2 regions of the Microbacterium petrolearium genome follow, and region 2 is predicted to be linked to the other one. Evidence: predicted binding sites of a transcription regulator. Region 2 holds the regulator's gene; the other holds the start of a gene.
What was found. The regulator HspR, encoded in region 2, represses chaperone genes until heat shock. The targets are predictions, from matches to a motif close to AAGTTGAGTCNNNNNGACTCAACTT.
Positions count from the first base shown of each region.

Region 1: the regulator HspR is predicted to act here: its motif matches at 12,184-12,208, upstream of ACYVJ0_RS03800 (ATP-dependent Clp protease ATP-binding subunit).

Region 1 covers NZ_BAAGRQ010000003.1:79,699-94,747, forward strand. Annotated here, with positions in the region: gene trxB (thioredoxin-disulfide reductase) at 1-964, opposite strand, end outside; gene ACYVJ0_RS03750 (DUF6049 family protein) at 1,038-3,206, opposite strand; gene ACYVJ0_RS03755 (DUF7059 domain-containing protein) at 3,293-4,819, shown strand; gene ACYVJ0_RS03760 (zinc-dependent alcohol dehydrogenase family protein) at 4,856-5,923, opposite strand; gene ACYVJ0_RS03765 (CCA tRNA nucleotidyltransferase) at 6,172-7,599, shown strand; gene ACYVJ0_RS03770 (glycosyltransferase) at 7,723-8,910, shown strand; gene ACYVJ0_RS03775 (glycosyltransferase) at 8,917-10,119, shown strand; gene ACYVJ0_RS03780 (rhodanese-like domain-containing protein) at 10,219-10,632, shown strand; gene ACYVJ0_RS03785 (DUF1272 domain-containing protein) at 10,629-10,769, shown strand; gene ACYVJ0_RS03790 (hypothetical protein) at 10,745-10,930, opposite strand; gene ACYVJ0_RS03795 (GlxA family transcriptional regulator) at 11,048-12,052, shown strand; gene ACYVJ0_RS03800 (ATP-dependent Clp protease ATP-binding subunit) at 12,231-14,378, shown strand; gene ACYVJ0_RS03805 (ABC transporter permease) at 14,472-15,049, opposite strand, start outside.
Region 2 covers NZ_BAAGRQ010000002.1:14,939-29,987, reverse strand. Annotated here, with positions in the region: gene glgP (alpha-glucan family phosphorylase) at 1-1,668, shown strand, start outside; gene glgX (glycogen debranching protein GlgX) at 1,703-3,862, opposite strand; gene ACYVJ0_RS02045 (heat shock protein transcriptional repressor HspR) at 3,862-4,320, opposite strand; gene ACYVJ0_RS02040 (DnaJ C-terminal domain-containing protein) at 4,435-5,415, opposite strand; gene ACYVJ0_RS02035 (nucleotide exchange factor GrpE) at 5,428-6,072, opposite strand; gene dnaK (molecular chaperone DnaK) at 6,075-7,943, opposite strand; gene ACYVJ0_RS02025 (hypothetical protein) at 8,088-8,615, shown strand; gene ACYVJ0_RS02020 (MFS transporter) at 8,697-10,094, shown strand; gene ACYVJ0_RS02015 (MarR family winged helix-turn-helix transcriptional regulator) at 10,200-10,778, opposite strand; gene ACYVJ0_RS02010 (hypothetical protein) at 10,884-11,732, shown strand; gene ACYVJ0_RS02005 (YchJ family protein) at 11,725-11,958, shown strand; gene poxB (ubiquinone-dependent pyruvate dehydrogenase) at 12,042-13,766, shown strand; gene dcd (dCTP deaminase) at 13,773-14,366, opposite strand; gene ACYVJ0_RS01990 (hypothetical protein) at 14,499-14,987, shown strand.

The DNA.
Region 1 (15,049 bases), on a different contig from region 2:
AGACGGTGGCGATCTGCTCCAGCGCCTCGGCATTGTCGAGATCCTCCTGCGCGGCGAGGTAGTGCTCCGCGTCGAGGGCCGCGACGGTGCCCGATCCGGCGGCCGTGACGGCCTGGCGGTACGTGGGGTCGATGACGTCGCCGGCGGCGAAGACGCCCTCGACCGAGGTGCGCGACGAGCGCCCGTCGACGGCGACGGTGCCCTCGGCCGTGAGGTCGAGCTTGCCGTGCACGAGGTGTACGCGCGGGTCCGATCCGATCGCGACGAACATGCCGTCGAGCGGGAGCTCCAGCTGCTCGCCGGTGGTGAGGTCGCGCAGCAGCGCGCCCGTGAGGCCGGAGGCGCCGAGCATCTCGACGACCTCGGTGTTCCAGATGAACTCGATCTTGTCGTTCGCGAACGCGCGGTCCTGCAGCGCCTTGGAGGCGCGCAGCTCGCCGCGGCGGTGGATGACGATCACCTTCGAGGCGAACTTCGTGAGGAACGTCGCCTCCTCGAGCGCCGAGTCCCCGCCGCCGACGACGGCGACCGTCTTGTCGCGGAAGAAGAAGCCGTCGCACGTGGCGCACCACGAGACGCCGTGGCCGGAGAGGGCCTCCTCGCCGGGGACGCCGAGCTTGCGGTAGGCCGATCCGGTCGCGAAGATCAGCGCGCGGGCCTCCTCGACCTTGCCGCTGCCGAGCGTCACGCGCTTGACGGGGCCGTCGAGGTCGAGCTCGGTCGCGTCGTCGTAGGCGATCTCGGCGCCGAACTTCTCGGCCTGCTCCTGCATCTTGGCCATGAGGTCGGGGCCCATGACGCCCTCGGGGAAGCCGGGGAAGTTCTCGACCTCGGTGGTCTGCATGAGGTCGCCGCCCACCTCCACCGAGCTGGCGATGACGAGCGGCTTGAGGTTCGCACGCGCCGCGTAGATGGCGGCCGTGAACCCGGCCGGACCCGATCCGATGATGATGAGCTGTCGCACGCGCGCCTCCTGTGTTCGCCGACCTCAACCCATACTAGCCGCGGGGTATTCCGCGCGGCTGAGGATCGCGGTGCTAGTCACGCCCGGCAGCGGCCGCGCGGCGACGACGGCGGCGGACCGTTCGGATCGTGCCGAGCACGGCCAGACCGGCCACGAGGACGCCGAGGACGATCATCGCGGCGCGCTCCCAGTCCGCCCGCACGGTGACGTCGATGGCCTGCGGCGCGCCGACCGCGACCCCCGTCGGGCTCTGCAGCGACAGCGAGATGCGCACCTGGCCGTTGCCGATGCCCGCCTCCACGGGAACGCGAACGCGCGTGTTCTGGGACGGCGCGGCCTCCACCGTGGTCGTCTCCTGCACGGCGACGCGCGGATTGTCGGGCTGGGCGTGCAGGGTGACGGTGACGGGGTACGGCAGATCGTTGCGGATCCACACCGGCAGCGGCGCCTCGGAGCTGAGCAGCTGCACGTCGCTCGGCGGCACGATGCCGACCGCGCCGCCGAGGGCGGTGATCGACTCGCGCTCGGCCGCCACGGCGGCCTCCCAGGCGTCCGGGTGCGCGCTCCACGGTGTGCCCAGCAGCTGCAGCGTCTCGGCGCGTGCGCGGGCGGTGAGGAGCGTGGGGTCGTTCAGGATGCTGCCGAGCTGCGTCAGCCGATCCTCGCGGCCGCGCATCTCGTTCGCGGCGGCCACGCGCGCCGCATCGGGGCCGGGACCCGTGACGTCCACGGGGACGGGGGCGGCGGCGAGCAGCGCCGCGAGCGTCAGCGGGGCGAAGGAGCTCGCGGTCGCCACCGCATCCGACACGGCCTCCGCGGGGCGCGGGGACGGGTCGCGGTCGAGGCGGTCGTCGCCGGCGTCCACGCCGCCCTGCCGCTCGAGCGCGACGAGCAGGGTGCCGCCGACCTCTCCCGCGGCGAGCCAGAGGGAGGCGCGCGCGGCGGCGAGGGCCTCCTCCCGTGCGCGCTCGTCCTCGAGCGCGGCCGCCGCCGACAGCAGCTCCGACGCCGCGGCGTCGTACACGAGGGCTCCGTCGGCGCGGGGCGGGACCGGTGCCCCGTCCGCCCCGGCGGCCGTGGCGGTGGAGGGCACGAGCGAGGCGCTGCCGGCATCGCGCAGCGCGGCGACCGTGGCGGCGTCGACCGCGGCCGGATCGGGCCAGCCCACCGCGGCGGGATCGCCGCCGATCGACAGCAGCTCCTCGAGGTCGAGCGAGCCGGGGTCGGGCGCCGCCGACGCCGTCGGGCTGGGCGTGGGCGTGGGGGTGGGTTCGCCGGTCGGCTCCGGGGACGGCTGGGGCGCCGGCTCCCCCGCCCCCGGCAGGTACGGCGCGAGGGAGAGGGGGGCGAGCGGATCGCCGAATCCGGCGGCGATCTGGACGGCGGGATCGGCGTCGCCGAACCCGAGGGCGAAGCGCTCGTTCGGCAGCGACTCGAGGCGCTCGAGCCACGTGATGGCCGACGCCGGCGCCGAGGAGCCGAGCGCGCGGATGGCAGCGGGGATGGCGGGGTCGACGGCCAGCACCGCCTGCGTGCCCGCCACGGCCTCGAGCTGCGTCGTGAGCGAGCCGCCCGCGACCGTGAGCTGCGCGAGCTGCTCGCTCGTCAGCAGTCCGCGATCCGTGGCGGGGGCCGTGAGCGGGACGACGACGGCGATCGACGGGCGCGTGCCGCCCTCCACGAGCACGAGCGCGTCGTCCTCGAGACGCTGCCCCCCTCCCGAGAGCGCGGCGCGGAGCGGATAGACGCCGGGCGCACGCGCGGTCGTGCGCTCGTCCTCTCGAAGCGTGATCGTCTGCGACGCGCCCGGCGCCGTCACCCCCGCCTCCGCGGTGTCGAGGTCGACGAGGCGCGCGGACGAGGATCCGTCCAGCCAGGCCTCCAGCGCGGCGCGATCCGGCAGCGGCTGGTCGCCGATGCGAAGCGTCACGGTTCCCGCCGGGACGGCGGCGAGGCCCAGCGGGCTCTCGATCGAGGCGGTCGCCGCGACCTCGTCCTCGCCGCCGATCGTGCCGGCCGACGGCGTGAGGGTCAGCCGCGCGCGCTGCTCGTCGTCGTCCTCGCCGGTTCCGGCCGTCGGGGTGGGCGTGGGCGAGAGGGTGGCGGCGTCGACCAGGCGCGCGTCGGCGGCGGCGGGCCCGGCGAGCCCGGCCGTCAGGAGCGCGGCGAGCACCGCGGGGAGGGTGGCGAGGAATCGCCGCCTGCGCGCGGTCGTGCTGGAGGGGCGACGGGGTGCGGACATGCCGGAACCATCCTACGAACGCGCCTGGGCGTTCCCCGCAGGCCGTGCGGCGCGGCAGGCACCGCGGCTCCGCTTGAATAGGACGCATGGTGCCCCGTCCCGACCCCGCCCTGTGCCGAGCGCTCGCCGCGGACCTCGCCGCCGCGCGGTTCCGCTCCGAGGCGCTGCGCGCCGCCTGGGGCGTGGAGGCCGACGACGCGGCCGGCCGCGGGCTGCGCGAGCCGGCGCTGCGCGGCCTGGGCGACCGGCGCGACCCGCTCGCGGTGCTCGCCCGCCTGCTCGTCTTCGGCGTCGGGCAGCCGGCTGCGGACGTCGATCGCGCGCTCCCGACCCTGGGCGCGGCCGGCCTCGAGCGGCTGGGGCTGGCGGAGCGAGACGGCGACGTCGTCGCCCCGCGCGCCATCGTGCGCCCCCAGTCGTTCCACGACGACCGCGGGCCGGGCGAGTGGTGGGTGGCGAGCGACCTCGACGAGCTCGCGCTCGGCGGCGGCGCGCTCGACGAGGACCACGTGCTCGGCGTGGGAGGGGCGTCGCTCACCCTGGCGGGGCTGCAGCTGCCCACCCCCGCGCGCCGCGTGCTTGACCTCGGCACGGGGTGCGGCATCCAGGCGCTGCGGGCGCGGCGCTATGCGGAGGCGGTCGTCGCCACCGACATCTCGGAGCGCGCGCTCGCGTTCGCGCGGCTGAACGCGCATCTCAACGGCGTGGACGGCGTCGAGGAGCGGACGGGATCGCTGTTCGCCCCCGTGGCGGGGGAACGGTTCGACCGCATCGTCTCCAATCCCCCGTTCGTCATCACGCCGCGCGCAAAGGGCGTGCCCGCCTACGAGTATCGCGACGGCGGCCTGATCGGCGACGCGCTCGTCGAGCAGGTCGTCGCGGGCGTCGGCCCCCACCTGGAGCCGGGCGGCGCGGCGCAGATGCTCGCCAACTGGGAGACCCGCGACGGCGTGGCGGGTCTGGATCGCGTGCGCGCGTGGGTCGCGGCGTCGCCGGTGCCGCTGGACGCGTGGGTGATCGAGCGCGAGGAACTCGACCCGATCCGGTACGCGGAGATGTGGATCCGCGACGGCGGCACGACGCCGGGATCGGCGGCCTTCGACGCGCTGCTGACGGCGTGGCTCGACGATTTCGCCGCCCGCGGGGTGACGGCGATCGGCTTCGGCTACGTGCTGCTGCGCCGCGCCGAGGGGGAGCCGACGCTCGCACGATATGAGCGCGTCACGAGCCCGATCCCGTCGGAGGGAGCGCTCGGATCGCACCTCGCAGCGGCGCTCGCGCACCACGACCGCGCGGCCGCCCTCGACGACGAGGCGCTCGCCGCGGCCCGGCTGCGCACGGCCGCGGATGTGACCGAGGCGCGCCACCACCGCCCCGGCGAGGAGGCGCCGAGCGTGATCGAGCTGCGCCAGGGCGGCGGCTTCGGCCGATCGGTGCAGGCCGACCCGGCGCTCGCCGGCCTGCTCGGCGCGTGCGACGGCGAGCTGCCCGCCGGCGTGCTCATCGACGCGATCGCGCAGCTGCTGGAGGCGGACGCCGCCGCCCTGCGTGCCGCGCTGCTGCCGACGATCCGCGAGCTGCTGCTCGACGGCTTCCTCGCCTTCGCGGACTGATCCTCGTGTCCGCCCCGGTCGGAAGCACCGCCGACGTCAGGGGCGCAGCAGGGACTTGATCGCGCGCCGCTCGTCCATCGCGGCATACGCCTCGTCGGCGTCGGCGAGGGCGAAGCTCGCGTCGAACACGGCGCCGGGGTTCAGCGATCCGTCCAGCACCTCGGGCAGCAGCTCGTCGACGTAGTCGCGCACGGGCGCCACACCGCCGCGCACGCCGACGTTCGTCGAGAACATGGTGCGCATCGGCAGCTCCGGGCCGCCGTTCGGCACCCCCACGAACCCGACCTGGCCGCCGGGGCGCGCGGAGCGCAGCGCCTGATCCATCGACTCCTTGGTGCCCACGCACTCCAGCACGCAGTCCGGCCCGATGCCGCCGAAGAGGTCCTTGAGCGCCGCGACGCCCTCGTCCCCGCGCTGCGGCACGATGTCGGTGGCGCCGAACTCCGTCGCCAGCCGCTGGCGCGACTCGTGGCGCGACATCGCGACGATCCGCTCGGCGCCCAGGCGCTTCGCGGCGAGCACGCCCGAGAGCCCCACGGCGCCGTCGCCCACCACGGCGACGGTCGAGCCCTCGCGCACGCCGGCCGAGACGGCGGCGTGGTGCCCGGTGAGGAACACGTCCGAGAGCGTGAGCAGGCTCGGGATCATCGACTCGTCCGGCAGGCCGCCCTCGACCACCTTCAGCGTGCCGTCCGCGTGCGGCACCCGCACGAGCTCGCCCTGGCAGCCGTCCACGTCGAGGCCCCAGTGGTCGCGGCCGCCCCAGCTGCCCGCCTCGAGGCACGAGGTCGTGAAGCCGTTGCGGCAGTTCGCGCACTCGCCGCAGCAGTCGTAGAAGGGTGCGATGACGAAGTCGCCGGGCTTGATCCGCGACACGTCGGCGCCGACGCGCTCGACGACCGCGATCATCTCGTGCCCGATGCGCCTGGGGGTCTTCGGCTCCGTCACGCCGCGGTAGGGCCACAGGTCGGAGCCGCACACGCACGCCACCACCACGCGCACGATCGCGTCGAGGCCGACGCCGCCGCCCTCCGTCGCGAGCTGCGGATCGGGCACCTCCTCGACGCGGATGTCGCGGGGCCCGTACAGGATCGTCGCCAGCATGCTTCGAGCGTATCGCCGTGGTGCTGGCTCGCGGCGCGCGCGGGCCCGATCCCGCTCGTCGACCGGAGCGCCCGAAGGGCGCGGAGCGGAGACGGGCCGAGCGAGCGCAGCGAGCCGAGGCCGCGCCGTTGCGGCCTCGCTTTCGACTCGCTTCGCTCGCTCAAGCCGTCTCCGCGCGCTTCGCTCGGCCGACGAGCGGAGGCGGCCTTCGACCGGCCCCTCAGCGCGCCCCGGCTACCCTGGAACGCATGCTCAACATGGCCGCCGGACTCGCGCGCCTCGGCGACCTCGCGGCCTCCCCCGTGGTGGCGGAGCTCGGCCGGGCGTTCGCCGCCGCCGGGCACGACCTCGCGATCGTGGGCGGTCCCGTGCGCGATGCGCTGCTCGGCCGCGCGACGCACGATCTCGACTTCACGACCGATGCGCGGCCCGACGACATCCTGCGCATCGTCACCCCGATCAGCACCGCGCAGTGGGACATCGGCCGCACGTTCGGCACGATCGGCGCGCGCGTGCGCGGCGAGCAGGTCGAGATCACGACGTACCGCGCCGACAGCTACGACGGCACCACGCGCAAGCCCGCCGTCGAGTTCGGAGACACGCTCGAGGCCGACCTCACGCGCCGCGACTTCACGGTGAACGCCATGGCGCTGCGCGTGCCGTCGGTGCAGCTGGTCGACCCCACCGGCGGCGTGGAGGATCTGCTCGCCGGCGTGCTGCGCACCCCGATCGATCCCGCCGTGAGCTTCGGCGACGACCCGCTGCGCATGCTGCGCGCCGCCCGCTTCTCGTCGCAGCTGGAGTTCGACATCGAGGACGCCACGCGTGCCGCGATCGAGCGGCTCGGCCGCACGCTCGAGATCGTGAGCCCCGAGCGGATCCAGGGCGAGCTGACCCGCCTGGTCGGCACGGAGGATCCGGTGCGCGGCATCCGCGTGCTCGTGGAGACGGGCCTCATCGAGGAGTTCCTGCCCGAGGTCTCGGCGCTGCGGCTCGAGGTGGACGAGCACCACCACCACAAGGACGTGTACGAGCACTCGCTCACGGTGCTCACCCAGGCGATCGAGCACGAGCACGCGCGTCGTCCCGGCGCCGATCCGGACATCCCGCTGCGGCTGGCCGCGCTGCTGCACGACATCGGCAAGCCGCGCACCCGCAAGCTCGAGAAGGGCGGCGCCGTCACCTTCCACCACCACGACGTGGTCGGCGCGCGCATGGCGCGCAAGCGGCTGCAGGCGCTGCGCTTCGACGGCGACACCATCGCCTCGGTCTCGAAGCTCATCGAGCTGCACCTGCGCTTCTTCGGCTACTCGGAGGGCGCGTGGACCGACTCGGCCGTGCGGCGGTATGTGCGCGACGCGGGCGACGAGCTCGAGCGGCTGCACATCCTCACCCGCGCGGATGTCACCACGCGCAACAGGCGCAAGGCCATGCGCCTGGCGACGGCCTACGACGACATCGAGGAGCGGATCGCCGCGCTGCGCGAGCAGGAGGAGCTCGAGGCGATGCGCCCCGAGCTCGACGGCAACCGCATCCAGGAGATCCTGGGCATCCGGCCCGGCCCGCAGGTGGGCGCCGCCTACCGCTTCCTGCTCGATCTGCGCCTCGACGAGGGCGTGCTCGGCGAGGAGGAGGCCGAGCGCCGCCTGCGCGCGTGGTGGGCCGAGCAGGGCTGAGCGCGCGCGGCCGGGCACCCCGCCGGGCTCGCACGGGAAGGACGCGCCCGGTGAACTCCGGGTAACCCCCGAATCCCGGCAGGGCGCCGCGGAAACCGGGCCCTCCCCGGGTAACTTCGTGGGGTGGACCATACGTCGAACGAGCAGCCGCTGAAGATCCTCCTCGGATGCGACACGTTCTCGCCCGACATCAACGGCGCCGCCCGGTTCGCCGAGCGGCTGGCCGCGGGCCTCGTGGAGCGTGGGCATGAGGTGCACGTCTCCGCGCCGAACACGCGCTACCGCCGCGCCGAGCCCCGATTCGAGACGATCGAGGGCCGCGAGCTCATGATGCACCGGCTGCCGTCGGTGCGCTGGCCGGGCCACGAGTGGCTCCGGTTCGTGTGGCCGTGGCGCTCCAAGCACTACGCGCGCGCCGTGCTCGACCGCGTGCGCCCCGACGTCGTGCACATCCAGTCGCACATCGTCATCGGCCGTGGCCTCGCGCGCGAGGCGCGCAAGCGCGGCATCCCGGTGATCGCGACGAACCACGTCATGCCCGAGAACATCGTGGACTCCACGATGCTGCCCGATGCGCTCAACCGCCTTCTCGTGAAGTGGGCGTGGGGCGACGCGAAGCGCACGTTCGACCTCACGGCCGCCGTCACGACGCCCACGCGCAAGGCGGCGGAGTTCCTCGAATCGACGATCGACATCGCCGGCGTCATCCCCATCAGCTGCGGCATCGACGAGTCGAAGTACACGCCCGATCTGTCGCCGCGCACCGAGAACCGCGTCGTGTTCGTCGGCCGCATCACCACCGAGAAGCACGTGGACGTGCTGCTGCGCGCCGTCGCCAAGCTCGACCCGGCCCTCGACGCGAAGCTAGACCTCGTCGGCGACGGCGATCAGCGACCCTCGCTCGAGAAGCTGGCCGAGGAGCTGGGGATCCGCGACCGGGTCACGTTCTTCGGGCACACCACCGACGAGGAGCTGCGTGCCGCGCTGACGCGCGCGAGCGTGTTCGCGATCGCGTCGATCGCCGAGTTGCAGTCGATCGCGACGATGGAGGCGATGGCGTCGGGCCTGCCCGTCGTGGCCGCCGACGCCGTGGCCCTGCCGCACCTCGTGCACGAGGGCGAGAACGGCTACCTCTTCCCGCCGGGCGATGTCGACGCGCTCGCCGCGCGGCTCACCGACGTGCTCACCGCCGATCCCGAGCAGCGCCGCCGCATGCAGGAGGCGTCGCTCGAGATGGTGCAGGCGCACGACATCAATCGCACGCTCGACACGTTCGAGGCGCTGTACCGCGGCGAGCCCCTGCCCGAGTAGGCCGCCGTGCACATCGTGATGTTCGCCGACCAGCACGTCGAGACGCTGGGCGGCGCGCAGGTGTCGACGCGGCTGCAACGGCGGTACCTCGAGCGCGCGGGGCACACGGTGACGATCGTCGCGCCGCGGCGGCACGGCCCGCGCGCGTCGGTGAACGCCGCGGACCCGGCCTACGCCGACCTGCCGTCGATCCCCGTCACGGTGGACCTCGAGTACTCCTTCACCTGGCCGGGGCGGCGCTCGGACGACGCGGTGGAGCGCGCGCTCGCGTCGCGCCCGCACGCCGACGTCGTGCACGTGCAGGCCGACTTCTGGGGCGCCCTCCTCGGATACCGTTACGCGCGCCGGCACGGCCTGCCCGTGGTGCACACGATGCACAACCGGGTGGACGTGGGCCTGCGCGCCACCGCCCCGTTCCCCGAGCTCGTGCTGCGCGCGCTGAACGCGTGGCGCCGCCGCGTGATGCCGGGCAGCGGGCCCGGATCGGACGGCTGGGCCTATCTGCGCGGGCTCGCGAAGACGGCGTCGGCGGTCACGGCGCCCTCGCACCACTTCGCCCGGCGGCTCGAGCGGCACGGTGTCGCCGCGCGCGTCGACGCGATCTGGAACGGCATGGACGACGACGTGCTCGACAGGATGTCGACCGAGCGCGCCGCCCCGCGCCGCGACGGCGACGTGCCCGCGTTCGTGTGGATCGGGAGGATGAGCCCCGAGAAGCGGCTGCTTCCGTTCCTCGAGGCCGTCGCGCGCGCCGGCGCCCCGATGCGCGTCGAGGTGATCGGCGGCGGCGCCCAGCGCCGCGCGGCGCAGCGGATCGTGCGCCGCTACGGGCTCGACGAGACGGTGACGTTCCTCGGCGGCCTCCCCTACGAGCAGACCCTCGCCCGCATCCGCGCCGCCGATGCGCTCGTGCAGACCTCGATCGGCTTCGAGACGCAGGGCATGACGCCCTTCGAGGCGGCGGCGCTCGGCACGCCGTCGGTCATGAGCGATCCCGACATCGCCGCCGAGGTGGGCTCCGGCGTCTGGCACGTCGGCGAACCGGATCGTGCGGACGCGTCCGTCGACGCCCTCGCCGCGGCGCTGCGGCGGGCGTCGGCCGACATCCGGTCCGGATCGGCGCCCGCGCCCGACGCGGCGGTGCGGCAGCGGTTCCGTCAGTCCGCGAGCACGGCGGCGATGATCGAGGTCTACGAGCGCGTGCGCTGACCGGACCGCGGCGTCGGCGCTCTGCCACGCTGCGGCGGGATCCTGCCGTTGTGCCCCGGTGCGGCGGGGCGAGGCGGCGCCGTCGCCTACGGTGTGGCCATGACCGCACCCGCCGACATAGCCGCGCACTACCGCGCCAAGCTCGCCTTCGAGACCGACCCCGCCGACGTGCGCGCAGCGCAGAAGGCGGGCGAGCGCTTCGTCCTCGTCGACACCCGCTCCGCCGAGGCGTGGGCCCAGGGCCGGGCCGCGGGCGCCATCCACCTGCCCACCCGCGAGATCCCCGCGCGCGCGGCCGCCGAGATCCCGGCCGGCACGCCCGTCGTCGTGTACTGCTGGAGCCCCGGCTGCAACGGCGGCGACAAGGCGGCGCTGGCCCTCGCCGAGCTCGGCTACGAGGTGAAGCTCATGATCGGCGGCTTCGAGTACTGGGCCCGCGAGGGCTACCCCGTCGTCACCGGCGAGGGCGAGACGCGCTTCCCCGTCGATCCGCTCACCGGGGTCGTGCGGTGACCTCCTGTCAGCGGTGCGAGGGCGCCGAGGGGCCGTTCCTCGCATGCTCGTTCGGCTGCACGTGGTGCGCCGCGTGCGTCGCGACGTTCCCGGGTGGCCGCTGCCCGAACTGTCAGGGCGAGCTTGTGCGGATCTGAGCGGTCACCGGTCGCCACGAGGGGCGAGATCCGGGGGGCTGCGACCAGTCGTCGGTGCCGAACACGCGCTGACCGTAGCCGTCGTTGGGCAGCAGCCACAGCGTGGCCGCGACGGCCGCGACGGAGACCGCGGCGAGGAGGATGCCGAGAAGAAGGCCCATGTCCGAAAAGCTACGGTTGTGCGGATCCGGCCACGAGTGGCAGATTCGACGCAATCCGTTCGATTCCTGCCACCACGACTGCCGCCGTCCGCAGGAATCCCGCCACCGGGAGGATCCATGATCAAGACCGTCGCCTGCATCGTGCTGGACGGCGCCGCCGTGTTCGAGTTCGGCGTGGTGTGCGAGGCCTTCGGGCTCGACCGCTCCGACCAGGGCGTGCCGACGTTCGACTTCCGTCCCGTGACGCCCGATCCCGGCCTGGTGCGCACGAAGATGGGGTTCTCGCTGCAGATCGAGAACGACCTGTCGTTCGCCGACGAGGCCGACGTGGTCGTCGTCACGGCGACGCCCCGGCAGTACTGGGACGACGTGGACCCGCGCGTGGTCGACGTCGTGCGCCGCGCGGTGGACCGGGGCGCGTGGGTTCTCAGCGTGTGCAGCGGCTCGTTCACCCTCGGGGCCGCGGGGGTGCTCGACGGCCGACGCGCCACCACGCACTGGATGTACGCCGACGAGATGGCGCGGCGCTTCCCGCGGGCGACGATCGATCCGGACGTGCTCTACGTGCAGGACGGGCGCATCATCACGAGCGCCGGCACGGCGGCCGGCATCGACGCGTGCCTGCACCTGCTGCGCCAGGAGATCGGCGCCGAGCTGACGAACGTCGTCGCGCGGCGCATGGTCGTCGCCCCGCAGCGCGACGGCGGCCAGGCGCAGTTCATCCTGCACCCGCTGCCCGAGGCGCAGGGCATGTCGCTCTCCCCCACGCTGGACTGGGCGCTGGCGAACCTGAGCCGCGACCTCACGGTCGACGATCTGGCCGCCCACGCGCACATGTCGCCGCGGACGTTCGCCCGGCGGTTCCGCGCCGATCACGGCACGACTCCCGCCGCGTGGCTCGCCCGCCAGCGCGTGATGCACGCCCAGCGCCTGCTGGAGCGCACGGACTGGGGCCTCGACCGGATCGCCGCCGAGTGCGGCTTCGGATCCGCCGCCGTGCTGCGCCAGAACTTCGCCAGGGCGCTGGGCACGAGCCCCACGGCCTACCGCGCGCGGTTCGCGTGCACCCCCGCGGCGGAGGCCGCGGCGGGCCGGGCCGCGCCGGAGCTGGCCCTCGCCTGACCGGGTTTGCGGCCCCTCCCCTCCGCGAGACAGCATTCCCGCGCCGAGACAGCGTGCAGACGCCGCTGTCTCGGCGCACAGTTGCTGTCTCGCGGGGACTGGTGGTTCCCCCCGGGCGGGTGCGGTTGCTAAAGTTGAGTGAGTCGGACTCAAGTGCGCACGGATCATCGGAGGGGACATGGCGGATCAGCCGCAGCAGGAGGAGCAGACCGCTCTCGCGCAGTTCGGGATCAACCTCACCGAGCGCGCGCGGGCCGGCAAGCTCGACCCGGTCATCGGGCGCGACGCCGAGATCCGCCGCGTCAGCCAGGTGCTCACCCGGCGCACGAAGAACAACCCCGTGCTCATCGGCGAGCCCGGCGTCGGCAAGACCGCCGTCGTCGAGGGCCTCGCGCAGCGGATCGTCGCGGGCGACGTGGCCGAGAGCCTGAAGGGTCGCGAGCTCATCGCGCTCGACATCTCGGCGCTCGTGGCGGGCGCGATGTACCGCGGCCAGTTCGAGGAGCGGCTCAAGAACGTGCTCAAGGAGATCACCGAGTCGGAGGGCCGCGTGATCACCTTCATCGACGAGCTCCACGTGCTCATGGGTGCGGGCGGCGGCGAGGGATCCGTCGCCGCGGCGAACATGCTCAAGCCGATGCTCGCCCGCGGCGAGCTGCGCATGATCGGCGCCACCACGCTCAACGAGTACCGCGAGTTCATCGAGAAGGACGCGGCGCTCGAGCGCCGCTTCCAGCAGGTGTACGTCGGCGAGCCGAGCGTGGAGGACACCATCGCGATCCTGCGCGGGCTCAAGGAGCGCTACGAGGCGCACCACAAGGTCGCGATCGCGGACGGCGCGCTCGTCGCGGCCGCCTCGCTCAGCCATCGCTACCTGCCCAGCCGCCAGCTGCCCGACAAGGCGATCGATCTCATCGACGAGGCCGCCAGTCGGCTGCGCATGGAGATCGACTCCGCGCCCCTCGAGATCGACGAGCTGCGCCGGCACGTCGACCGCCTCAAGCTCGAGGAGCTCGCGCTCAAGAAGGAGAAGGACCCGGCGTCGCAGGAGCGGCTCGCGGCCCTGCGCGAGACCCTGGCCGAGAACGAGCAGCGCCTGGGCGAGCTGCAGGAGCGGTGGGAGGCCGAGCGGGCCTCGCTCAACAAGGTCGGCGACCTCAAGACGCGCCTCGACGCCGCGCGCGGCGAGGCCGAGCGCGCGCAGCGCGAGGGCGACCTCGAGCGCGCCTCGCGCCTGCTGTACGGCGAGATCCCGTCGCTCGAGCGCGAGCTGGCCGAGGCCGAGCGCGTGGAGCAGTCGGACGAGCGCATGGTGGGCGACCAGGTGACCGAGGAGGACATCGCAAGCGTCATCGCGGCCTGGACCGGCATCCCCGTCGGCCGACTGATGCGCGGCGAGACCGAGAAGCTGCTGCACCTGGAGTCCGAGCTCGGGCGACGTCTCATCGGCCAGAAGGACGCGGTGCGCGCCGTGGCCGACGCCGTGCGCCGCTCGCGGGCCGGCATCAGCGATCCGAACCGGCCGACGGGATCGTTCCTCTTCCTCGGCCCGACGGGCGTGGGCAAGACCGAGCTCGCCAAGGCGCTCGCGGCGTTCCTCTTCGACGACGAGCAGGCGATGGTGCGCATCGACATGTCGGAGTACGGCGAGAAGCACTCCGTCAGCCGCCTCGTGGGCGCCCCTCCGGGATACGTCGGCTACGACCAGGGCGGCCAGCTCACCGAGGCCGTGCGCCGGCGCCCCTACAGCGTCGTGCTGCTCGACGAGGTCGAGAAGGCGCACCCCGAGGTGTTCGACGTGCTGCTGCAGGTGATGGACGACGGTCGCCTCACCGACGGCCAGGGCCGCACGGTCGACTTCAAGAACGTCATCCTCATCCTCACGTCGAACCTCGGCTCCCCCGTGCTCATCGATCCGACGCTCTCGCCCGAGTCCAAGCGCGAGCAGGTGATGCAGCTCGTGCACGCGGCGTTCAAGCCGGAGTTCATCAACCGCCTCGACGACATCGTGATGTTCCACGCGCTGGGGCAGGACGACCTCGCGCAGATCGTGGAGCTGCAGGTGGATCTGCTGCAGCGGCGCCTGTCGGATCGGCGCCTCACGCTCGCCGTCACGCCCGACGCCCGGGCCTGGCTGGCCGAGCGCGGCTACGACCCCGTGTTCGGCGCGCGCCCCCTGCGCCGGCTGATCCAGACCGAGATCCAGGATCGCCTGGCCCGCGCGATCCTGTCGGGCGGCGTGCACGACGGCGACGCCGTGCGCGTGGACGTGGCCGCGACCGGCGACGAGCTCGCGCTCACGAGCCAGGGCCCGACCGAGGCCTGATCTCCCCCGCCGAACCCGCCCTCCTTGCGCGAACCCGCCCCCGATCCGGCGCGGGTTCGCGGATCGGGGGCGGGTTCGGCGGCGTGCGCGCGGTCAGCTGCGGAGGGCCTCCGCGAGCTTGACGCGGCCGCCCATGCGCAGCAGCGAGTTCTCGTAGATGCGCGCGCCCAGCAGCACGATCGCGACGCACGTGGCGGCCATGATCCCGAGTGCGAGGATCGGCTCCCACCAGGCCGCCTCGTCGAAGTACAGGCGGATCGGCATCGCGATGGCCGCCGAGAACGGCACGTACGACATGACGGTCATGACCACCGGATTGTCGCCGAGGAACATCGGCAGGTACGACGGGATCATCACGAGCATCATGATGGGCGTGACGGTCGGGCTGATGTCCTCCTGGCGCGAGACCATGGCGCCCGCGGCGGCGAACATCGCCGACAGGATCGGGAAGCCGAACAGGAAGAACACGGCGAACCAGGCCATGGGGGCGCCGAAGTCGTTCAGCACGTCCGACTGACCGGTCACGGCCAGCGTGATGGTCGCCGCCGCGATGATGAGCAGGATCTGGCCCATCGAGAGCACGAGGTTGCCGAGCACCTTGCCGGCCAGCAGCACGCGGGCGGGGACCGTCGAGATGAGGATCTCGATGACGCGCGTCTGCTTCTCCTCCA
Region 2 (15,049 bases):
CTCGCGTTCGACGACGCGCTGGAGATGTCGCGCGCGTCGACGGTGTTCACGACCCACACGCCGGTGCCCGCGGGCATCGATCGGTTCCCCCGCTCGCTCATCGAGCAGTACTTCGCCACCGACGGCGGCGTGCTCCCGGGCGTGCCGACGGATCGGGTGCTCGCACTCGGCGCCGAGGACTACGAGGGCGGCGACCCCGGCGTCTTCAACATGGCCGTCATGGGCTTCCGGCTCGGCCAGCGCGCCAACGGGGTCTCGACCCTGCACGGCCACGTCAGCCGCGAGATGTTCAACGGCCTGTGGCCGGACTTCGACGAGGCCGAGGTGCCGATCGGGTCGATCACGAACGGCGTCCACGCGCGCACGTGGGTGGCGCGCGAGTTCCTCGACATGTTCGACGAGTCCGGCGCCGACCTCGATGGCGAGGAGGGCGCGCTCACGCGGGCGTTCAACGAGATCGGCTTCGAGCGCATCTGGGCGGCCAAGCACCGCATGCGCGAGCGCCTCGTGATCGACGCGCGGCAGCGGCTGCGCGCGTCGTGGCTGCACCGCGGCGCTGTCGACGCCGAGCTCACCTGGATCGACGACGCCCTCTCGCCCGACGTGCTCACGATCGGCTTCGCCCGGCGAGTCCCCTCGTACAAGCGCCTGACGCTCATGCTGCGCGACCCCGAGCGGCTGAAGGCCCTGCTGCTCGACCCGGAGCGGCCGATCCAGCTCGTCATCGCGGGCAAGTCCCACCCGGCCGACGACGGCGGCAAGGCCCTCATCCAGCAGCTGGTGCGCTTCGCCGACGACCCCGAGGTGCGCCACCGCATCGTCTTCCTGCCGGACTACGAGATCCAGATGGCACAGGCGCTGTACCCCGGCTGCGACGTATGGCTGAACAATCCGCTGCGCCCCTACGAGGCCTGCGGCACGAGCGGCATGAAGGCGGCCCTGAACGGCGGCCTGAACCTGTCGATCCTCGACGGCTGGTGGGACGAGTGGTTCGACGGCGAGAACGGCTGGGCGATCCCCTCGGCCGACGGCGTGGACGACCCCAATCACCGCGACGACCTCGAGGCGGCCGCGCTGTACGAGCTGCTCGAGCGCGAGATCACCCCGAGGTTCTACGACCGCGACGGCGCCGGCATCCCCGTGCGGTGGATGGAGATGATGCGGCACACCCTCGAGTCGCTCGGCCCCAAGGTGCTCGCCTCGCGGATGGTGCGTGACTACGTCAACGCGCTCTACACCCCGGCCGCGCGCAATGCGCGGGCGCTCGGCGCAGACTACGCGGGCGCGATCGAGCTCGCGGCGTGGAAGGGCCGCGTCCGTGCGGCCTGGCCGGGCGTGCGCGTGGAGCACGTGGAGTCCAGCGGCGTCGACGAGGTGGCCGAGGTGGGCGCCACCCTGCGCGTGCGCGCCGACGTCGCGCTGGGCGATCTCACCCCCGACGACGTGCAGGTCCAGCTCATCCACGGCCGGGCCGAGGGCGACGATCAGCTGACGTCGCTGCGGGTGGTTCCGCTCACGCTCGGCGAGCGCTTCGAGGGCTCCCGCGCGGCATTCACGGGCGAGGTCGTGCTGGACCGTGCGGGCCCGTTCGGCTACACCGTGCGGATCGTGCCGGTCCACCCGCTCCTCGCCACGACGACCGAGCTGGGGCTCGCGGCGCTCGCGTAGGGGGCGTGCTCGGTCCGCGACGCGGGCCGGGGGCTCAGTCCGAGCCGTCCTCGAGCGACTGCATCACGACGATCGAACGCGGGCCGACGGGGATCGCCTCGCCGGCGTGGCACACCGTGCCCTCGGCGACCTCCGGATCGGTGGAGAGCACCACCCGGAAGGCCGACTCCCACTGCTGCGGCATGATGCGCGCATCGATCGCCTCGGCGCCGGAGTTGAACCAGATCAGGAACGACGCGTCGGTGAGCTGCTCGCCGTGCGGCCCGGGCTCGCGCAGCGGCCGGCCCGAGACGTACATGCCGATCGCCCGCTGCGCTCCGTTCCCCCAGTCCTCGTCGGTCATCACGCGCCCGTCGGGGTGCGACCAGGCGAGATCCAGCGGTCCGCCGACGATCGTGGGCTGGCCCTCGAACCAGTGCCGCTGCCGCAGCGCGGGGTGCTCGCGGCGCAGGCGCAGCGCGGCCTTGGTGAACTCGTAGACGTCGAGCCACGCGTTGTCGGCGCTCCAGTCCACCCACGAGATCTCGTTGTCCTGGCAGTAGGCGTTGTTGTTCCCGCCCTGCGTGCGCCCTCGCTCGTCGCCCGCCGTGATCATCGGCACGCCGTTCGACAGGCAGAGCGTGAGCATGAGGTTCGCCGCCTGCCGCCGCCGCAGCGCGACGATCTCGGCGTCATCCGTCTCGCCCTCGACGCCGTGGTTCCACGACCGGTTGTTGTCGGTGCCGTCGCGGTTGTCCTCGCCGTTGGCCTCGTTGTGCTTGTGGTCGTAGCTGACCAGATCGCGCACCGTGAAGCCGTCGTGGGCGGTGATGAAGTTGATCGAGTTGTACGCCGAGCGCCCGTCGTCGGCGTAGAGATCGCTCGACCCGGCGAGCCGTGTGGCGACGTTGCGGATCGCGCCCTGCCCGCGCCAGAAGTCGCGGATCGTGTCGCGGTACTGATCGTTCCACTCCGCCCAGGGCGGGGGCATGCGGCCGACGAGGTAGCCGTCCATCGACACGTCCCACGGCTCGGCGATGAGCTTGACGTGGCGCAGGATCGGGTCCTGATCGATCGCGATGAGCAGCGCGCACGCGAAGTCGACCTCGTATCCGGTGCGGGTGAGCGCGCTCATGAGGTCGAAGCGGAACCCGTCGACGTGCATCTCGGTGACCCAGTACCGCAGCGAGTCGAGGATCAGCCGCAGCGCGAGGGGGTTCCACGCGTCCACGGTGTTCCCGCAGCCGGTGACGTCCCAGTACGTGTCGTCGAACCCGCCGTCCTCGGGGATCACCCGCTTGTAGAAGCCGCGATCGTCGAACCCGCGGAACGACAGCGTCGGGCCGTCCGGCCCCGCCTCGGCGGTGTGGTTGTAGACCACGTCGAGGATCACCTCGATGCCCGCACGGTGGAGGGACTTGACCATGTTCTTGAACTCGGTCACCTGCTCGCCGCGATCGCCGGACGAGCTGTACGCCCCGTCGGGGGCGAAGTAGCCGATGGTGTTGTAGCCCCAGTAGTTGACGAGTCCTCGTTCGAGCAGCGCGGGCTCGGAGAAGAACTGCTGGATCGGCAGCAGCTCCACGGCCGTGACCCCGAGATCCTGCAGATACTCGATCACGGCGGGCTCGGCCAGGCCGGCGTAGGTGCCGCGGACGTGCTCGGGGATCCGATCCTGCAGCTTCGTGAAGCCCTTCACGTGCAGCTCGTAGATCACGGTGTCGCGCCAGCGGTTCTTGGCCGGCTGATCGCCCTCCCAGTCGAAGGCGGGGTCGACCACCACGCTCCGGGCCGTGTAGGCCGCGGAGTCCGTGTCATCACGCACGGCCGGGGCGTCCTCGCGGGCGCCGAAGATCGGCTGCTCCGCGATGATCGTCCCGCTCGTGGCCAGGCCGTACGGGTCGAGCAGCAGCTTGTTCCGGTTGAAGCGATAGCCGCTGGCGGGATCCCAGGGGCCGTCGACGCGGAACCCGTAGAGCTGCCCGGGCCGGATGTCGGGGAGCGCGCCGTGCCAGATGCCGAGCGTGGATTCCGTGAGCTCGTAGCGCTCCTCGTGCCCCGCGTCGTCGAACAGGCACAGCTCCACCCCGGTGGCGTTGGGGGCGTACACGGCGAAGTTCGTCGACTCGGGCGACCACGTCGCCCCCAGCGGCCACTCCCGCCCAGGCCAGACCCGCGCCCGCTCCCCCCATGCGTGCCAGGTCACCGGCGTCATCAGTCGTTCCTCGTTCTGCCCTCGATGGATCCGCGCTGCGGCCTCCAGAGCACGATATCGGCGTTGCGCCGCACGCGCTTCCCGGCCCGCAGGGTCATGATCGAGCCCGTGACCCCGGCGGCGAAGACGCGCGCGCCCGGGCGGTTCTCGCGCTCGGCGCGCAGCTCGGCGGCGAGCGCGCCGACGCGGCGGCGCAGCTCCGACACCTCGTCCTCGAGATCGAGGATGCGGGCGATCGCGGGCAGACTCATCCCCTCAGCCGAGAGGTGGGCGACCTCGCGCAGCTGGCGGATGTCGCGCAGTGAGTAGCGGCGCGATCCGCCCGCCGTGCGGCCCGGCACCACGAGGCCGATGCGGTCGTACTGGCGGAGCGTCTGCGGGTGCATGCCGGCCAGCTCGGCGGCCGCGGCGATCGCGAGGATCGGGGCGTCCTCGTCCACGTCGTCCGGAATCCTCATGTCCTCACCTCCCCTGCTCGTCCTGCCATCATCCCGCGAGGCTGCACGCCCGCGCCGAGGCTGCATCCCGTGTCTGCTGTCTCGGCGCGGCGCTGCAGTCTCGCGGGATCATCGTCAGCCCCGGGCGCGGGCGATCAGATCGGCGCGCGGGTTCTCGTGCGGCTCCACCTCGCGGAAGCGCTCGAGGGCCTCCTTCTGCGCTTCGGTGAGGTGGCTCGGGACGACCACCTGCACCTCGGCGAGCAGGTCGCCCGTGCCCTTCTTCGACGTGATGCCGCGTCCCTTGACGCGCAGCACGCGACCGGAGGGCGTGCCCGGCGTGACGCGCAGCTTGACCACGTCGCCGTCGAGGGTGGGCACCTCGATCGTCGCGCCGAGCGCCGCCTCGGTGAACGTCACCGGCACCGTCACGCGCAGGTTCAGGCCGTCGCGCGTGAAGACGGGGTGCGGGCGCACCTTGACCTCCACGACGATGTCGCCGTTCTCGCCGCCGTCGGGCGACGGGCGCCCTCGTCCGCGCAGCCGAATCTTCTGGCCGTCGCCGACGCCGGCGGGGATCTTGATCTTGAAGGGCTTGCCGTCGCCGCTCTGCAGCGTGACCGTCTCGCCCTTCGCCGCCGTCACGAAGTCGATCGTCGTGTTGGCGCGGAGATCCTGCCCCTTCGTGGGGCCGCCGAAGCCCTGGAAGCCGCCGGAGGGCTGCCTGAACCGACCCGACCCGAAACCGCCGCCGCGGCCCTGGTTGAACATCGTGAAGATGTCGTCGAAGTCGGCCGCCGATCCGCGATTCGTCGTGAACCGGCTGAAGACGTCCTCGAAGCCGCCCGCACCCGATCCGCCCGCCGTGAAGCGCGCGCCGGATCCCATCGCGCGGATCTCGTCGTACTCGCGGCGCTGCTCCGCGTCGGAGAGCACCGAGTACGCCTCGCTGATCTCCTTGAACTTCGCCTCGGCCGCCGCGTCGCCCGGATTGGAGTCCGGGTGGTACTGCCGCGCGAGCTTGCGATACGTCTTCTTCAGATCGTTCTCGGAGACGTCCTTCGAGACCCCCAGGACCTTGTAGAAGTCCTTGTCGAACCAGTCCTGACTGGCCATGCGTCTCCCGCCTTACTCCGCCGGCACGGCGACCACGACCTTCGCCGGCCGCAGCTCCACGTCGCCCAGGCGATAGCCCACCTCGACCACCTCGAGGATGGTCGACTCGGTCGTGCCCGGCACGGGCTGCTGGAACACGGCCTCGTGCTGCTGCGGGTCGAACACGTCGCCCGCCGCGCCGTAGGTCATCAGTCCCATGCGCTCCGCCACGCCGCGCATCTTCTCGGCCACGAGCGCGAACGCGCTGCCCTCCTCGAGGTCGCCGTGCTTGGCGGCGCGGTCGAGGTCGTCGAGCACGGGGAGCAGACTCTTGGCGACCCAGCCCTTGGCCCGGTCGATCTCGAGCTGGCGCTGCTCCTCGGTGCGGCGACGGTAGTTGGCGTACTCCGCCTGCAGGCGCTTGAGGTCGTGCTGCAGCTGCGTCTCGTAGTCGCTGCGCTCGGCCTCGGCCGCCTCGTCGGTCTGCTCGGCGCCGAGGATGTCGTCCACCGTCAGCGACTCGTCTCCCTCGGCAGGCTCGCCCGTCGGGGCGCCCTGGTCCGCAGGGGCACCCTCGGCGCTCTGGTCCGCCTGCGCGTCGGGGCCGGAAGCGCTCGCCTCCGGCCCCTCGGCGCCAGGCTGGACCTCGTCGTTCTCGTCGAAGTCCTTGTCCGCCATGGTTACTTCTTCTCGTCCTCGTCGTCGACGACCTCGGCGTCGATGACGTCCTCGTCCGACTCGCCGCCGGCCTGCTCGCCGGCGGGCGCGCCCTCCGAGGACGCCGCGGCGGCATCCGCCTGCGACTGCGCGTAGATCGCCTCGCCCAGCTTGGCCTGGCTCTCATTCAGCTTGTCGAACGCCGTCTTCACGGCGTCGTCGTCCTCGCCGGCGAGCGCCGTCTTGAGCGCGTCGACGTCGGCCTGCACCGAGTCCTTCACGTCGGCCGGCAGCTTGTCCTCGTTCTCCTTGATGAGCTTCTCGATGGAGTACGACAGCGTCTCGGCCTGGTTGCGGACCTCGGCGGCCTCGCGGCGCTTCTTGTCCTCGGCCGCGTGCTCCTCGGCCTCGCGCACCATGCGCTCGATGTCCTCCTTGGGCAGCGACGAGCCGCCCGTGATGGTCATCGACTGCTCCTTGCCGGTGCCCTTGTCCTTCGCCGAGACGTGCACGATGCCGTTCGCGTCGATGTCGAAGGTGACCTCGATCTGCGGCACGCCGCGCGGGGCCGGTGCGATGCCGGTGAGCTCGAAGGTGCCCAGCGGCTTGTTGTCGCGGGTGAACTCGCGCTCGCCCTGGAAGACCTGGATCGCCACGGACGGCTGGTTGTCGTCGGCCGTGGTGAAGGTCTCGCTGCGCTTGGTCGGGATGGCGGTGTTGCGCTCGATGAGCTTGGTCATGATGCCGCCCTTGGTCTCGATGCCGAGCGACAGCGGGGTCACGTCGATGAGCAGCACGTCCTTGCGCTCACCCTTGAGGACACCGGCCTGCAGGGCCGCGCCGACGGCGACGACCTCGTCCGGGTTCACGCTCTTGTTGGGCTCCTTGCCGGTCTCGCGCTTGACGAGCTCGCTGACCGCGGGCATGCGGGTCGAGCCGCCGACGAGCACGACGTGGGCGATGTCCGACACCTTGATGCCGGCCTCGCGGATGACGTCGTCGAACGGCTTCTTCGTGCGCTCGAGGAGGTCCTTCGTGAGATCCTCGAACTTCGCACGCGTGATCGTCTCCGACAGCGAGACGGGGCCGTTCTCGGTGAGCGAGAGGTAGGGCAGGTTGATGCTCGTCGAGGTCGAGCTCGAGAGCTCCTTCTTCGCCTGCTCCGCGGCCTCCTTGAGGCGCTGCAGCGCGATCTTGTCGCCCGAGACGTCGACGCCGGTCGAGTCCTTGAACTGCTTGATCAGGAAGTCGACGATGCGCTGGTCCCAGTCGTCGCCACCGAGGCGGTTGTCACCGGCCGTGGCGCGCACCTGGATGGTCGAGAAGTCGTCGTCCTTGCCCACCTCGAGCAGCGAGACGTCGAAGGTACCGCCACCGAGGTCGAAGACGAGGATGAGCTCGTCCTCCTTGCCCTTGTCGAGGCCGTAGGCCAGGGCGGCGGCGGTGGGCTCGTTGATGATGCGGAGCACGTTGAGGCCCGCGATCTCGCCGGCCTCCTTCGTGGCCTGGCGCTCGGCGTCGTTGAAGTACGCGGGAACGGTGATGACGGCATCCGTCACCGTGTCGCCCAGGTACTGCTCGGCGTCGCGCTTGAGCTTCATGAGGATGCGCGCGCTGATCTCCTGCGGCGTGTACGCCTTGCCGTCGATCGCCTGCGTCTTCCAGTCGGTGCCCATGTGGCGCTTGACCGACGCGATGGTGCGGTCGACGTTGGTGACGGCCTGGCGCTTGGCGGTCTCGCCGACCAGCACCTCGCCGTCCTTCGTGAACGCGACCACCGAGGGGGTGGTGCGGAAGCCCTCGGCGTTGGCGATGACCTTCGGCTCGCCACCCTCGAGGACCGCGACGACCGAGTTGGTCGTTCCGAGGTCGATGCCCACAGCGCGTGCCATGTTGTCTCCTTTGTGTTGCCGCCTTGAGGAAGTCCTCGCACGGATCTGAGTCGTGCTGACTCAAGGATAGATCGGCGCCACGAGGGGCGTCAAATGAAGTTGATATGAATCAGCTCAACTTTTGCGAGCAGGCAGGATGGGACGGTGACGTCGATCCTCCATCCGCCCGTCGGCACCGCGCTCCGGATCGTCGCGGCGCTGCAGGAGCGGGGCCTGCCGGTCGCGGTCGGCGGATCCGCACTGCTGGCCTCGCTGGGCCTCGTGGATCGCGTGCGCGACTGGGACATCACGTGCGAGGGCGACGCGGACGAGGTGGCGGCCGCCCTCGGCGCGCTCGGGCTCGCGTGGTCGGCGCCGGCGAGCGCGGGCCGCCCATTCGCCACGCGCGCCCGCTTCGTCGTCGACGCGGGCGACCACGAGCTCGACGTGCTCGTGGGCTTCGCGGCGTGGGACGGCGACACACTCGTCCCCTTCCCCGTGCGCCGGACCGGCGAATGGCTGGGCCTGCCCATCGCCGACCCGCAGGTGTGGGCGCAGGCGTACCGCCTCATCGGCCGCCCCGAGCGCGCGGCGCTGCTGGCCGGGCCATCCTCCGCCGAACCCGCACCCGCTCCACCAACCCGCGCGCGATCCGGCGCGGGCTCGGCGAACGAGGGCGGGTTCGCGGGCTGACCCCCGGGGGTCACGCGGCGCTAGGGTGAGCGCCATGCGCACGGCACCAACCGTTCACCTGACGTCCCTACGGTCGCTCGCATGAGCGACCCGACAACGCGCCCCGACGACCTGCCCGCCACCGCCGACAGCGGCGCGATCGGCGTGATGGGCCTCGACCTGCGCGAGGGCAAGACGGCTCCGAAGAGGCAGATCTACTCGTGGGCGCTGTGGGACTGGGCGACGCAGCCCTTCAACACCGTCGTGCTCACGTTCATCTTCGCGTCGATGTATCTGACCACCGACGTGTTCCTGCCCGCCGACGTCCAGGCGCTGGCCGAGAACGATCCTGTCCGCGAGCGCGCGGTCGACGGCCTCGCATCGGGCTTCGGTCTCGCCGGCACGATCGCCGGCCTGCTCATCCTCGCGATCGCGCCGGTGCTCGGCCAGCGCGCCGACGCGGCCGGGCGGCAGAAGCTGTGGCTCGGGATCGGCACGGGCGCCCTCGTGGCCTGCATGCTCGGCCTCTGGTTCGTCGAGCCGACGCCGACCCTGTTCTGGCTCGGGGTGGCGCTCATCGCCGCCGGGCAGGTGTTCGGCGAGATCGCGGCCGTGAGCTCCAACGCCATGCTCATCGGCATCGCGAACCAGAAGACGATCGGCCGCGTCTCGGGCCTGGGCTGGGGCTTCGGCTACCTCGGCGGCATCGTCGCGCTCGTGCTCGTCATCGTCTTCTACATGTCCGACTGGTTCGGACTGCCGGAGGACACGGGTCTGCCGTTCCGGATCATCGCCGTCGGCTGCGCCGTGTGGGCCATCGTCTTCTCGATCCCGATCTTCCGCAACGTGCCGGAGCCGTCGCTCGGCCGCCCCGAGCGCAAGGTCGGGTTCTTCGCGTCGTACCGACTGCTGGTGCAGGACATCGTGGCACTGTTCAAGAGCCCGGAGACGCGCCACACAGGATGGTTCCTGCTCTCCAGCGCCGTCTTCCGCGACGGCCTGGGCGGCGTCTTCGCCTTCGGCGCGATCATCGGGCAGGTCGTGTTCGGCTTCGAGTTCCTGCAGATGGTGATCTTCGGCGTCGCCGCCAACCTCATCGCCGGCGTCTCGACGATCCTCGCCGGCCCGCTCGACGACCGCTTCGGCGCCAAGCGCGTCATCATCGCGGCGCTCGGATCCATGACGGTCGCGGGCCTGGCGGTGTTCTTCCTCGTGGATCTGGGGCCGGTGGTGTTCTGGATCGGCGGCCTCGTGCTGTGCGCGTTCGTCGGACCGGCGCAGGCCGCGTCCCGCTCGTTCCTCGCGCGCGTGACGCCCGCGGGGCGCGAGGGCGAGATCTTCGGCCTCTACGCGACGACGGGCCGCGCCTCGAGCTGGATGGCCGCGGGCGCGTGGACGATCGTCGTCGCCGCCTTCGGATCGACCTACGGCATCCTCGCGATCGTCGGCGTCATCCTCGTCGGCCTGCTGCTGCTCCTGCCGGTCAAGCAGCTGCGCTGACCCGGGCCCTTCTTCCCGCGAGACAGCATTCGCGCGCCGAGACAGCGTCCTCACGCCGCTGTCTCGGCGCGCAGCTGCTGTCTCGCTGAACCGGGGCGCGCCGGATCAGCGGCCGGGGCGGGGCCAGGCGTCGGCGAGCCGGGTGAGCAGGTCGGCGAGCTGGGCGCGCTCCGCCGGGGTGAAGCCCCCGAGGGCCTGCTGCACGGCGTCGGCGCGGGCACCGCGGGCCTCGGCGACGGCGTGCGCACCGTGCTCGGTGAGGGCGATGAGGGTGCGGCGCGCGTCGCGCGGATCGGCCTCGCGGCGAGCCAGGCCCAGGTGCACGGCGGTCTGGATGACGCGGCTCGCGCGCGGCTGATCGATGTGCAGCCGGTCGGCCAGGTCGCCGACCGAGAGCGGCGTGCCCGCGTCCGAGAGCACCTCGAGCATGCGCACGCGGGTGGCCGAGCGGCCGAGGCCCCCGGGACCCTCGGGGCGCGTGCCGCGGCGGCGGGCGAGCTCCTCGCGCATGTCGCCCAGGTCGTCGGGCGTCACGGCGCCCCACGACATCGGGCCGCGCCGGCGCCCGTGCCCGTGCGGCCCGTGCGACGCACCGTCGGGGCCGGGGCGGCCGGCGACGGGACGCAGCCCACGCAGGCGCGCGAGCGCGGCGGCGATCTGGTCAGCGGGATCGGGCGCAGTCACGTCTCCACGATACATGCCACTTGACATGCACTTGAGACGCATGTCATAGTGCATGCATATGCCACGTGACATGAAACTCCCAACCCGATCCCGGAAGGATCTGCCATGAGCACCCACGACACGCACACCCCCGACCACCCCGACCGTCCGCTGGCCTTCTGGCTCAAGGCGGTCGATCGCCTCGTCTCGCGCGAGATCGACGCCGCCTTCGCCGACGAGCCCATCGACCGCCGGCACTGGCGCATCCTGAACCGCATCGACGGATCGGCGCGCGTTCCGGCGATCGACGACCACCCCGAGCTCTTCGCGCACCTGGCGGGGCTGGGCTGGATCGCCCTCGACGACGGCGGCTGGTCCCTCACCGGGGCCGGCCGAGCCGCCAAAGAGCACCTCGCCGAGAAGGTCGCCGCCGTCCGCGCCCGCGTCGCCGGCGCGGCGCCGGCCGAGGACCTCGACACGACCCTGCGCACGCTCGAGGCCATCGCCCGCGAGCTCGGCTGGAGCGAGGAGGACGGGATGCCCGAGCGCCCGCATCGCCACCACCGCGAGCACGAGCACGACCACCGCCACGACCAGGGCCACGGCCACGGCGGCCGGCGCCCGCACCCGCGCTGGGGCCGCCACCTCGGCGCACCCGACGCGCCCGACGCACCGGAGCACCCCCTTTCGGCGCGGACGGATGATGGCGCACCGCGCCTTCGAGCGCGGCTTCCTCGCCGGCTTCGACCGCGGCCGCGCCGCCTGACGCGCGAGCCCGCACCGCCGGCGATGCCCCGGACCCTCCCGGCCCGGGGCATCGCCGTACGCTGGATCGGTGAGCTTCGCGCGCGCCTGCCCCTGCGGATCCGGCGATCCCTACCCGTCCTGCTGCGGGGCGCTGCACACCGGGGCGCGGCATGCGCAGACGCCCGGGCAGCTCATGCGCTCGCGGTACAGCGCCTTCGCCGTGGGTGACGCCGACTACCTGCTGCGCACGTGGCACCCGCGCACGCGCCCGGCCGCGCTCGACCTCGACGACGGCACGGAATGGACGGGGCTCGAGGTCCACGAAGCCGCGGGCGACGAGGTGCTCTTCACCGCCCGCTATCGCACACCGCACGGCACGGGCGCGATGACCGAGCGCAGCCGCTTCGCGCAGCGCGGCGGGCGCTGGGTCTACGTCGACGGCGACACCGCCTGACGCTCGACCCCCGCGCCGCCAAACCGCGCCACCCGATCCGCGCGGGAGTAGCCTCGAAGCAGGCCGACCAGGGGGGGTTCCGCATGACCACCGTCGCAGAGAACATCGTCGCCAGCCTCCGCGCCAACGGCGTGGAGCGCGTGTACGGCATCCCGGGCGATTCGCTCAACGGATTCACCGACGCGCTGCGCCGGGACGGCACGATCCGGTGGATGCATGTGCGCCACGAGGAGTCAGCGGCCTTCGCCGCCGCCGCCGACGCGGCGCTGACGGGCGAACTGGCCGTCGTGGCCGGATCGTGCGGGCCCGGCAACCTGCACCTCATCAACGGTCTCTTCGACGCCCACCGCTCGCGCGTGCCGGTGCTCGCGATCGCGGCGCACATCCCGACGTCCGAGATCGGCACGAACTACTTCCAGGAGACGCACCCGCAGGAGCTGTTCCGCGAGTGCAGCTCGTACGTGGAGTACGTGGCCGACCCCGCCCAGATGCCGCGCGTGCTCGAGATCGCGATGCGCACGGCCGTCGAGGAGCAGGGCGTCGCCGTCGTCGTGATCCCCGGCGACGTCGCCCTCGCCGACGCCGTGTCGAACCGCACCTCCGTCATCCGGCGCGCGAACCCCACCGTCGTCCCGAGCGACGCCGAACTCGATCGGGCCGCCGAGCTGCTGAACGCCGCCAAGCGCGTCACGATCCTCGCCGGCGCCGGCGCGGCGGGCAGCCACGACGAGGTCATCGCGCTCGCCGATCGCCTGAACGCGCCGATCGTGCACGCCCTGCGCGGCAAGGAGCACATCGAGTACGACAACCCCTTCGACGTGGGCATGACGGGCCTGCTCGGCTTCGCCTCGGGCTACCGCGCCATGGACGCCTCCGACGCCGTGCTCATGCTCGGCACCGACTTCCCGTACCCGCAGTTCTATCCGGATCACGCCAAGACGATCCAGGTCGACATCCGCGGCTCGCAGCTGGGCAGGCGCCACCCGCTCGATCTCGGGCTCGTGGGCGATGTCGGCGCGACCGCCGCCGCGCTCGTGCCGCGCCTGGCCGAGGGCCGCGATCGCTCGCACCTCGACGACGCGCGCGACCACTACCTGCGCACGCGGGCCAAGCTCGACGAGCTGGCCGTGCCGCGGCGCGGATCGGAGCCGATCCACCCGCAGTACCTCACGCGGCTGATCGACGAGGCCGCCGCGGACGACGCCGTCTTCACCGCCGATGTGGGATCGCCCACCGTGTGGGCGGCCCGCTACCTCACGATGAACGGCCGGCGCCGCCTCATCGGATCGTTCAGCCACGGCTCGATGGCCAACGCGCTCATGCATGGCATCGGCGCACAGACGGCGGCGCCCGGCCGCCAGGTGGTCGCGCTCGCGGGCGACGGCGGGCTCGCGATGATGCTGGGCGAGCTCATCACGCTCACGCAGAACGAGCTGCCGGTGAAGACCGTCGTCTACAACAACGCCTCGCTCAACTTCGTCGAGCTCGAGATGAAGGCGGCCGGCTTCGTCACCTACGGCACAGGCCTGACCAACCCGAACTTCGCCGACGTGGCCGCGGCGCTCGGCATCCGAGGCATCCGCGTGGAGCGCTCGGACGAGCTGCCGGATGCCGTGGCCGAGTTCCTCGCCCACGACGGCCCCGCCGTGCTCGACGTCGTCACCGAGCGCCAGGAGCTGTCGATGCCGCCGAACGTCACGGCCAAGCAGGTGGGCGGCTTCGCCCTGTATGCGCTGCGCACCGTGATGTCGGGCCGCGGCGACGAGCTGCTCGACCTCGCGCGGGCGAACTGGCGCCAGCTGCTCTGACGCGCGTCAGTCGTGGGCGCCGAGCGAGACGTCGGTGCGGTGGAACGACTGGAACGAGCGCGACGCGGTGGGGCCGCGCTGCCCCTGGTAGCGGTTGCCGTAGGGGCCGGAGCCGTAGGGGTTCTCGGCGGGCGACGTGAGCCGGAAGAAGCACAGCTGCCCGATCTTCATGCCCGGCCACAGCTTGATCGGCAGCGTCGCGACGTTCGACAGCTCGAGCGTGACGTGACCGGAGAAGCCCGGATCGATGAAGCCCGCGGTCGAGTGCGTCAGCAGGCCCAGGCGGCCGAGCGAGGACTTGCCCTCCAGCCGCGCCGCGATGTCGTCGGGCAGCGTGACGGTCTCGAAGGTCGAGCCGAGCACGAACTCCCCCGGGTGCAGCACGAACGGCTCGTCCGCCGCGACCTCCACGAGGCGCGTGAGGTCGGGCTGGTCCTCGGCCGGATCGATGAACGGGTACTTGTGGTTGTCGAAGAGCCGGAAGAACCGGTCGATCCGCACATCCACGCTCGACGGCTGGACCATCGCGAGATCCAGCGGATCCAGCCCGATCCGGCCCGAGTCGAGTTCGGCCTTGATGTCGCGATCCGAGAGCAGCACGGCACCAGCCTAGACGGCGCGTCCGCGCGCGCCCGTTGACACATCCGGCGTGCGGCGTCAAGCGGGAGGCGCCGGGCGCCGCAAGCGCGTTACATCGGTCGTCGAGCGCCGATCGTTCGAGAGGAGACGCACATGTCGCAGGAGCAGAACCCGGCGAGCACCCCGGGAGCGAAGAAGACGCCGAGCACGGTGGACGCCGCGAAGGAGGCGGCCGCCGAGGTCGCCGGCGCCGCGAGCGCCGAGGCCGCCGCCGCGTCGGAGGACGCCGCGGCGAAGGCCGAGGAGGTCAAGGAGCAGGCGAGCGAGACCGCCGCCAAGGCCGAGGCGGGCATGAAGGACCAGGCCGCCACCGGCCAGCACAGGGTGGCCGAGGGCCTGCGCGCGGCCGGCGACAAGGTCGGCTCGCTCGCCGAGGGCGAGGGCGTCGTGAGCGGCGTGGCCGGCAAGGCGTCGCAGGGCCTGAAGCAGGCGTCGGAGTGGGTGTCGAACCGCGACCCCGACACGATGCTCACCCGGGCGAAGTCCTTCGCCCGCCGCAAGCCGTGGGTCGTCGCGGGCATCGGCGCCGCGGCCCTGCTCGTGCTGAACACGCTGCGCAAGGCGGTGTCGGGCAAGCGCTGATCGCCGCGAGGGCCGGCGCCTTCGCGGGCGCCGGCCCTCGGCGTGCGCCCTGCGACCGGCCG